2 linked regions of the Neobacillus sp. PS2-9 genome follow. The protein of the gene in region 1 binds, or shares a complex with, the protein of each later gene. Links are inferred from orthologs where the notes say so. Each region holds a gene or a part of one and is shown in the gene's direction. Other genes may lie near its edges.

What was found.
Region 2: the proteins of gcvH (region 1) and RCG25_RS20165 are in contact, whole or in part, in a crystal structure (PDB 3A7A), measured with the Escherichia coli proteins. The link is inferred for Neobacillus sp. PS2-9 from one-to-one orthologs.

The regions. Positions count from the first base shown.
Region 1 is NZ_CP133269.1:1,070,269-1,074,445, forward strand. Bases 384-3,230 are described here. They hold gcvH (glycine cleavage system protein GcvH), read left to right. Parts: upstream 384-1,538; coding sequence 1,539-1,922; downstream 1,923-3,230. Other genes in these bases: RCG25_RS05170 (acyl-CoA dehydrogenase FadE), read left to right, coding at 384-898; RCG25_RS05175 (arsenate reductase family protein), read left to right, coding at 1,099-1,455; RCG25_RS05185 (YusG family protein), read left to right, coding at 2,062-2,301; RCG25_RS05190 (toprim domain-containing protein), read left to right, coding at 2,449-2,805; RCG25_RS05195 (thioredoxin family protein), read left to right, coding at 2,812-3,117. In the rest of the region: more of RCG25_RS05170, read left to right, coding at 1-383; RCG25_RS05200 (nuclease-related domain-containing protein), read right to left, coding at 3,539-4,177. UniProt on the Escherichia coli protein: The glycine cleavage system catalyzes the degradation of glycine. The H protein shuttles the methylamine group of glycine from the P protein to the T protein.
Region 2 is NZ_CP133269.1:4,013,807-4,017,928, reverse strand. The notes cover bases 484-3,275. They hold RCG25_RS20165 (lipoate--protein ligase), read left to right. Parts: upstream 484-1,280; coding sequence 1,281-2,270; downstream 2,271-3,275. Other genes in these bases: RCG25_RS20160 (fatty acid--CoA ligase family protein), read left to right, coding at 2,437-3,275; RCG25_RS20170 (MBL fold metallo-hydrolase), read left to right, coding at 530-1,264. Outside these bases: RCG25_RS20175 (YhgE/Pip domain-containing protein), read left to right, coding at 1-426; more of RCG25_RS20160, read left to right, coding at 3,276-3,999; RCG25_RS20155 (enoyl-CoA hydratase-related protein), read left to right, coding at 4,075-4,122. UniProt on the Escherichia coli protein: Catalyzes both the ATP-dependent activation of exogenously supplied lipoate to lipoyl-AMP and the transfer of the activated lipoyl onto the lipoyl domains of lipoate-dependent enzymes.

The DNA.
Region 1 (4,177 bases):
GCCAATCGCTCAGTTCAACTTAACAAAAGAGAAATTTGGTACAATGGCATCCAAAATTTATGCAGCAGAAAGTGCTGTTTACCGTACAATCGGATTATATGAGGATAACCAAGGTAAGCTGACCGATGAGGAAGCGAAAGACATTAAAAAGGTGGCCAATTCAATTGCAGAGTATGCGATTGAGTGTTCATTAAACAAATTTTTTAACAGTGAAGTGTTAGATTATGTCGTTGATGAAGGCGTTCAAATTCATGGCGGATATGGTTTCATGCAAGAGTACCCAATCGAGAGAGCATACCGTGATTCTCGTATTAACCGCATTTTCGAAGGTACAAACGAAATCAACCGTTTGTTAGTATTAGGCACGTATCTGCGTAAAGCTATGAAGGGTGAGCTTCCATTATTCCAAAAAGCAATGGCACTTCAAGAAGAACTTATGATGCTTATGCCTGAGGAGCCAGGTGATGAGCCGTTAGCACAAGAAAAATATTTGGTGAAAAATGCGAAGAAAATTGGTTTGCTTGCAGCTGGTTTAGCCGCACAAAAATACGGCAAGGCGATTGAAAAAGAACAAGAAATATTCGTAAACATTGCTGATATTGTTTCTAATGCGTATGCTATGGAATCTGTCGTATTACGTACAGAAAAAGCAATCGCTAAAGATGGAGTGGAGAAGAGCAAACAAAAGCTTCTTTACACACAAATTTTCTGCCAAGAAGCATTTAATAAAATCGAAGCAGATGCGAAAGAAACATTGGTGGCCGTTGAACACGGTGATACTCTTCGCATGATGTTATCATCTCTTCGCAAGTTTACTCGCCACACGCCAATTAACGTGATTGCGAAAAAGCGTGAAGCAGCAGACGCGCTTATCGAAGCAGAACGCTATATCGTTTAAAATGAAATCAGGGCTCCCTTTTTCTCAAGGGGGCTATTTATTTTTTAAAATTATATTTAGATAAAGAAGGAGTATTTACGAAATTAGTCGAATTTTTATTTGGAACATATTTTTTGCATTAGGATTTTGAAAAACGTTATGATAATATTCAAATGACGTGATTATGTCATTGAATGAAGTGGGAAAAGGCGGTGAAACTTATGTCGATGACTTTTTACTGGTATCCAAAATGCGGCACATGTCGAAACGCTAAGAAATGGCTGGATGCCCATCAACTTTCCTATGAAGAAGTACATATTGTGGAACATCCCCCAAGTCGTGAGAAACTGCAGGATCTTTATCAAAAAAGCGGACTAGAACTTAAAAAATTCTTTAATACGAGCGGTATGAAGTATCGTGAATTAGGTATAAAGGATAAGATGAAGTCAGCAACGGACGAAGAGCTGCTAGACCTACTTGCTTCCGATGGGATGTTAATCAAACGGCCGATTTTAACGGATGGCGAACGAGTCACCGTAGGCTTTAAAGAAGAAGAGTATGAAAAAATGTGGCAATAAGCCTGCTCTTCCTTTCCTGACTCATGGTAATCGATTTTATTCGATGATAGATTTTAGAAAAAACAATGGAGGGATTTAAGCGAATGAGTACACCAAAAGAGTTACGTTATTCAGAAGAACATGAATGGGTAAAAGTTGAAGGGGAAAAGGTGCGCGTTGGTATCACTGACTTTGCACAGCATGAATTAGGAGATATCGTATTCGTAGAACTACCTGAAGTTGGTACTGAAGTATCAGCTGACGAGCCATTCGGAAGCGTTGAATCTGTTAAAACAGTTTCTGAGCTATATGCTCCTGTAAGCGGAAAAGTGGTAGAAGTAAACGAAGACTTAAATGACAGTCCTGAATTTGTAAATGAATCTCCATATGAAAAAGCATGGATGATTGTCATCGAACTTTCTGACAGCAGCGAAGTAGATAAGCTAATGACTGCTGAACAGTACGAAGAAATGGTTAAAGAAGACTAATCATCATCATTAGAAAAGCACCTTTTAGGGTGCTTTTTCTGTTAATAATATAGGGGTTCCTCTTTTTTATAATAATTTCCACGATTTCTTCTACTAAAGTGGGGAAACTAAACGTAAATATATTAAAGAGGGTGGACATATGTCATTGAAACAACAAAAGGTAGACGTTACTGATCGTGTAGTAGGGAAAATTAAAAATGGTGAGATTGAACTGTTCTTAGAATCATCCTCTATCGGAAAAATTAAACTACCTGAAAATATGCAGTATGACCTAGAGCATCACTTTGAGGCTGACCAACAAAAGATATACCAGCATGTTACGGTTACCGATCAACCTGATGCGAAATATACCGATTGTGATGAAGGTGGATGGTGTTAACTCCTACGTTGTAGCCGTCGTGAGTATGAGCAAATACCTATTTTTAAGATGACAATAATGATATAGTTAACATACTAAGAAGAAGACACACGTAATCAAAATTTTAGAATATGTTAACATAAACAACTTCTATTACAGGTGATGGATATGAATGATTCGTATGTTGACAAAGTTCTTATTGTCGAAGGAAAGTCAGATAAAAATAAGGTAAAAAGTATTGTAAAGGAACCGGTTGAAATCATTTGTACGAATGGAACCATCAGTGTTTCGAGACTCGATGAATTAATCGAGTTTCTTGAGGATAAGGATGTCTATATTCTTGTTGATGCAGATAAAGCAGGTGAAAAGCTTCGTAAGCAATTTAAGCGGGAATTTCCACATGCTGAGCATATATATATTGATCGGATGTATCGCGAGGTCGCAACGGCACCAGTACAGCATTTGGCGACTGTGCTTTTAGGGGCGAACATCGATGTGCATACTGAGTTTTTAGAAATGGGATAACGAAAAATGAACGAATGGAACCAAAATGATTTTGTTGATTTCCTTGAAAATAAGTCAACAGGACTAATCTATTTTTATACACCACTTTGTGGTACGTGCCAGCTCGCTTCCAAGATGCTGCAGGTGGTCGAAGAGTTGGTAGATAGGCCAATGGGAAAAATGAACTTAAATTTTTATCCACAATTGGCGAAGGATTTAGCGATTGAAAGTGTACCCTGTCTGTTAATCGTGAGAGACGGAAAGGTAGTAGAAATGCTGTATGCATTTCATTCTGTTCCGTTTTTGTTGGATAAAATTAAGAGTTATATTTAGTGGAGCAGATACCTCGGGGTGTCTGCTTTTTACTTCCGATATGGGGAATGTGAGCAAATACATTGGGACTCTACAGCCTCATAGAACCCAAATGAGCAAGTATCGGGATTGTGAAAGGGTCACAAATCCCGTAGCCTTTAAAAAGACCAAGTATGGGAATTGTGAAGGGCTCACAAATCCCGTAGACTCCTAAAAAGAGCGAGTATGGGAATTGTGAAGGGCTCACAAATCCCGTAGACTCCTAAAAAGAGCGAGTATGGGAATTGTGAAGGGCTCACAAATCCTGTAGCCTCTAAAAAGAGCGAGTATGGGAATTGTGAAAGGTTCACAAATCCCGATGTCCCCGAAAAAGAGGAAAGATCATAACCCCCGTAATATCAGCATACCCTTTGCTATTATTAGTTCTGTGGAAAAACTAATTCTATTTAATAAAAATAAATTCTTTCTTTCCAACAGCATCACAATTCTTCTTCAAAACCCTTAAAAAAGTCTTCTTTGAATCCAACACTTGAAACCAATCATGAATCACATTGGTTGTTATTTTTTCATTTGGAAATAGTAAACTAAATTCATTTACTCCCCTCAATATAGAGCTGTCAAGACCTTCTGTATAACCGCAAACATCACAAACTAATTTTTTGCCTAAAACAGTAACGTTAAAGGAATGGCATAAACAACAATTTATTCCTTTCTTAACAGAATGCAAATCATAAGGGGGAATCTTGTCCTTTTTAAAATCAGTTTGGTGCATAGAAACTAATTGGTCAGCTAACCTTTTGTGGTGGTCTTTTAATGTCGAAGGATGATTGTTCAATTTTTTCATAAATTGATTAAGCTGATTTGGATAAATAATAGGTTTGTCTAGGGGAGCCTGATATAAATAAAACTCGGGGTTAATAAAAACTACATACGCTTTAATGGGGATTCGATACCCAAGATTTTGGAGAAGCTGCCGGAGTAAGGATTCACTTCTTTCAATTTGTAGTAAAGCGTTTGTAATTTCTTTCTTGTAAATGGTATAGAACCTACCTGATTCATAATAATAATCACCTTCATAATT
Region 2 (4,122 bases), 2.9 Mb from region 1 along the record:
CAGGCATTATTGGCAGATATGATCCTCCTTCTCGGATTAGGCCTTGATGTTCAAAGTGTACCGAAGTTTATTTTATTCTCTATTATTACAAGTTTAACTTTTATTGCATTAATTCAGCTGCTTGTTTCCGTATTTTCCGATGCAGGGCGTTTTATTGCAATCATTATTCTTATTTTTCAATTGACTACAAGTGCTGGAACCTTCCCGCTTGAGTTAATTCCTAACTTCTTACAGCATTTTAATGCTTTCCTACCAATGACTTATTCAGTTTCTGGTTTTAAGGCAGTGATTTCGAGTGGTGACTTTAGTTTTATGTGGGAAAATGTCATGATTCTAGTAAGTTTCTTACTTGCATTCGCGCTAGGAACCATTGCATATTTTACAATCCGAGTTAGACACCAGTTTAAACATGCAATAAATGAATAACGATAAGAAGACCAGCCGAATAATTATGGCTGGTCTTCTTCATTAGGAAATTAGACTTTTTTTGAGTATATTAAAAATAGTACTCTAAACGGAGGGAATAATTATGAAGTTAACAACCATTGGTTTTTGGGGTGGATATCCTAAGAAAAATGGCGCAAGCGCAGGCTATCTACTTGAACATGAAGGCTTTCGACTATTAATAGATTGTGGAAGTGGAGTGCTTTCCAAGATGCAGAATGTGATTCAACCAGAAGAACTGGATGCCGTTATTATTTCACATTACCATCCTGATCATATTGCGGATATTGGTGTGTTGCAGCATGCAAGATTAATCCTAGGATTTTTAGGGAAGAATTGCCCAACCCTTCCGATATATGGTCACCATTATGATGACCATGAATTTACGAAATTAACCTACAAACAAATTACAAAAGGGATTGCTTATGATCCTGCAAGTACTATTGAAATCGGGCCGTTTACGGTATCGTTCTTAAAGACAGACCATCCTGTCCCATGCTATGCGATGAAATTTGAAGCAGCTGGAAAGTCGCTGGTATATACGGCAGACACTTCATTTAAAGAAGAATTTATTGAGTTTAGCAAAAATGCAGATGTCCTGTTATGTGAGTGTAATTTCTACGGCAATCAAAACGGTAAACCAGCCGGTCATATGAATAGTCTTGATGCGGGCAAGTTGGCTCAACAGGCATCCGTCAAGCAATTGGTCCTTACTCATTTACCCCAATATGGTACATTATCTGAGTTAATGGAGGAGGCATCCACACAATTTACTGGTATAATTAAGCTTGCAGAAGAATTCCAATCTATTTCATTATAAAAAGGGGAAGTATAGTATGTTATTTATCGATAATAAAGGCATTACAGATCCTCATATTAATTTAGCGATAGAAGAATATGCACTAAAAAATCTGGATATTGATGAGACCTATTTATTATTCTACATAAATGAACCAAGCATTATCATCGGCAAGAATCAAAACACAATTGAAGAAATAAACACAGAGTACGTAGAGAGTAAAGGGATCCATGTTGTTCGTAGGTTATCTGGTGGTGGCGCTGTGTACCATGACCTTGGTAATTTAAACTTTAGTTTTATCACAAAGGACGATGGTGAGAGTTTTCATAATTTCCGGAAATTCACTGAGCCAGTTGTGGCGGCATTAAAAAGCTTAGGAGTAAACGCGGAACTAAGTGGCCGAAATGATTTACTTGCGGAAGGAAGAAAGGTTTCTGGAAATGCTCAATTTTCAACCAGAGGTAGAATGTTCAGCCATGGTACTCTTTTATTCAACTCAGAAATGGATCATGTTGTCTCTGCTTTAAAGGTGAAAAAGGATAAGATTGAATCAAAGGGAATTAAATCTATTCGCAGCCGCGTGGCCAATATCTCTGAGTTTCTACCTGAGAAAATAAATATTCAAGAATTTGGTTCTCTCATCCTCAAGCATATATTTGAAGGAAAAGAGGATATTCCTGAATATGTACTGACGGAAGAGGATTGGGAAAAAATCCATCAACTTTCGAAGGAACGCTACCAAAATTGGGAATGGAACTATGGGAAGTCACCGAAGTTCAATCTGCAGCACTCACATCGGTTCCCCGTTGGGTCGATTGATGTACGTCTGGAGGTTAATAAAGGATTAATAGAGAATTGTAAAATTTATGGTGACTTTTTCGGTGTTGGGGATGTTAGTGACATCGAGACGAGGTTAATAGGTCTCCGCTATGAAAAAAGCGAATTAGAAAAGGCACTTGCAGACTTGGAGATTTCCCGTTATTTTGGAAACATCACCAAGGAGGAATTTGTTAATCTAATCTATTAATAGGGAAGCTGATTCAGGAAGGTGCCAGGCACCAACTGAATCAGCTTCTTTTTTTGTGAGATTTTAAGGTATTATACTTGAATACTTAAATTTCTAGCAATATAATATATTTAGAAAATTTTTATTATTAAGTGAATGAGTATTCATTCATATAGGGAGGGAAACTATGAATTTATCAACCAAGTTTCATGAAACAGCAAAAGCCTATGCTGATAAACCAGCGTACTATTTTATGGGACAATCGAGTACCTATGCTGAATTAGATGTTGCAATTATGAAATTTGCCTCAGGTCTCGAAAAATTAGGGATTAAACAAGGGGATCACATTGCACTATTATTAGGCAACTCACCACACTTTGTCATCAGTCTCTATGGGGCTTTACGGTTAGGGGTAACTGTTATCCCCGTAAATCCGATTTATACTGCAGATGAAATTGGCTACATTTTAAATAATGGTGATGTCAAAGCAGTCGTTGCCCTCGACCTTGCGATCCCATTGGCGGACAAAATGCACACTTTCTTACCAAAGATAGAGCATTATGTAATTTGTGAAACAAAGCCAAACAGTCTGGAATCATCTGAAATTGAAACTCTTTCTGTCTACCCTAAAATGAAATCGTTTACAGAAGTGGTAGGAATGGGAGATAGTGCTTTTCAAGGCCCTGATCTGCAAGACGACGATGTAGCAATTATTCTTTATACCTCTGGAACAACAGGTAAGCCTAAGGGAGCTATGTTAACCCATCAGAATTTGTTTAGCAATGCCAGTGATGTTGGAGATTATTTAAAAATGAATCAAGATGACAGAGTGGTAACTGTTCTCCCAATGTTTCATGTATTCTGTTTGACGGTTGCCCTAAATGCACCGTTATTAACGGGAGCAACCCTGTTGATTGCACCAAAATTTAGTCCAAAAGAAACCTTTCAGCTAATTAAAGACTATGAGGCTACTGTTTTTGCTGGTGTTCCGACAATGTACAACTTCCTATATCAATATCCAGAGGGAAATCCAGATGACTTACAATCTTTACGTTTATGTATTTCAGGTGGTGCCTCCCTTCCTGTTGCCTTGTTAAAGAATTTTGAACAGAAGTTCAATGTATTGATTTCTGAAGGGTATGGATTATCCGAAGCATCACCGGTCACGTGTTTTAACCCGCTCGATCGTCCGCGGAAGCCTGGTTCCATTGGATGCTCCATTCTCCACGTGGAAAACAAAATCGTGAATGAGCTTGGGGAGGATGTACCTGTTGGTGAGGCAGGCGAGTTAATCGTTCGAGGTCCCAATGTTATGAAGGGTTATTATAAAATGCCAGAAGAATCTGCGGCTGCTATTCGAAATGGTTGGCTTTATACAGGTGATATTGCAAAAATGGATGAAGACGGATACTTTTATATTGTTGACCGTAAAAAGGATCTAATTATTGTTGGCGGTTATAATGTCTATCCACGTGAAGTAGAAGAAGTAATCTATGACCATCCTGATGTCGTCGAAGTAGCTGTTTTGGGAACTCCTGATCCAAACCAGGGGGAGGCAGTGAGTGCGTATGTTGTCAGCAAAAATCCAGATTTGACAGCTGCTCAAGTACTGGCATATTGTAAAGAACACCTAGCAAAATATAAAGTTCCATCGTCGATTGAGTTTTTAGAAGAACTCCCGAAAAACACAACCGGGAAAATATTAAGACGAGCATTAAGAACGCAAGTTACACAATCGGTTGGAAAGTAAGTTAAAATTTTTTCTATGAAAGGCAGGCATTTAGCCTGTCTTTTTCGAATTCATTTATATAAAGGGGGAGTTCTTATGGAACAAATTTTACTACAAATATCTAATCACCTTGCAATCGTAACT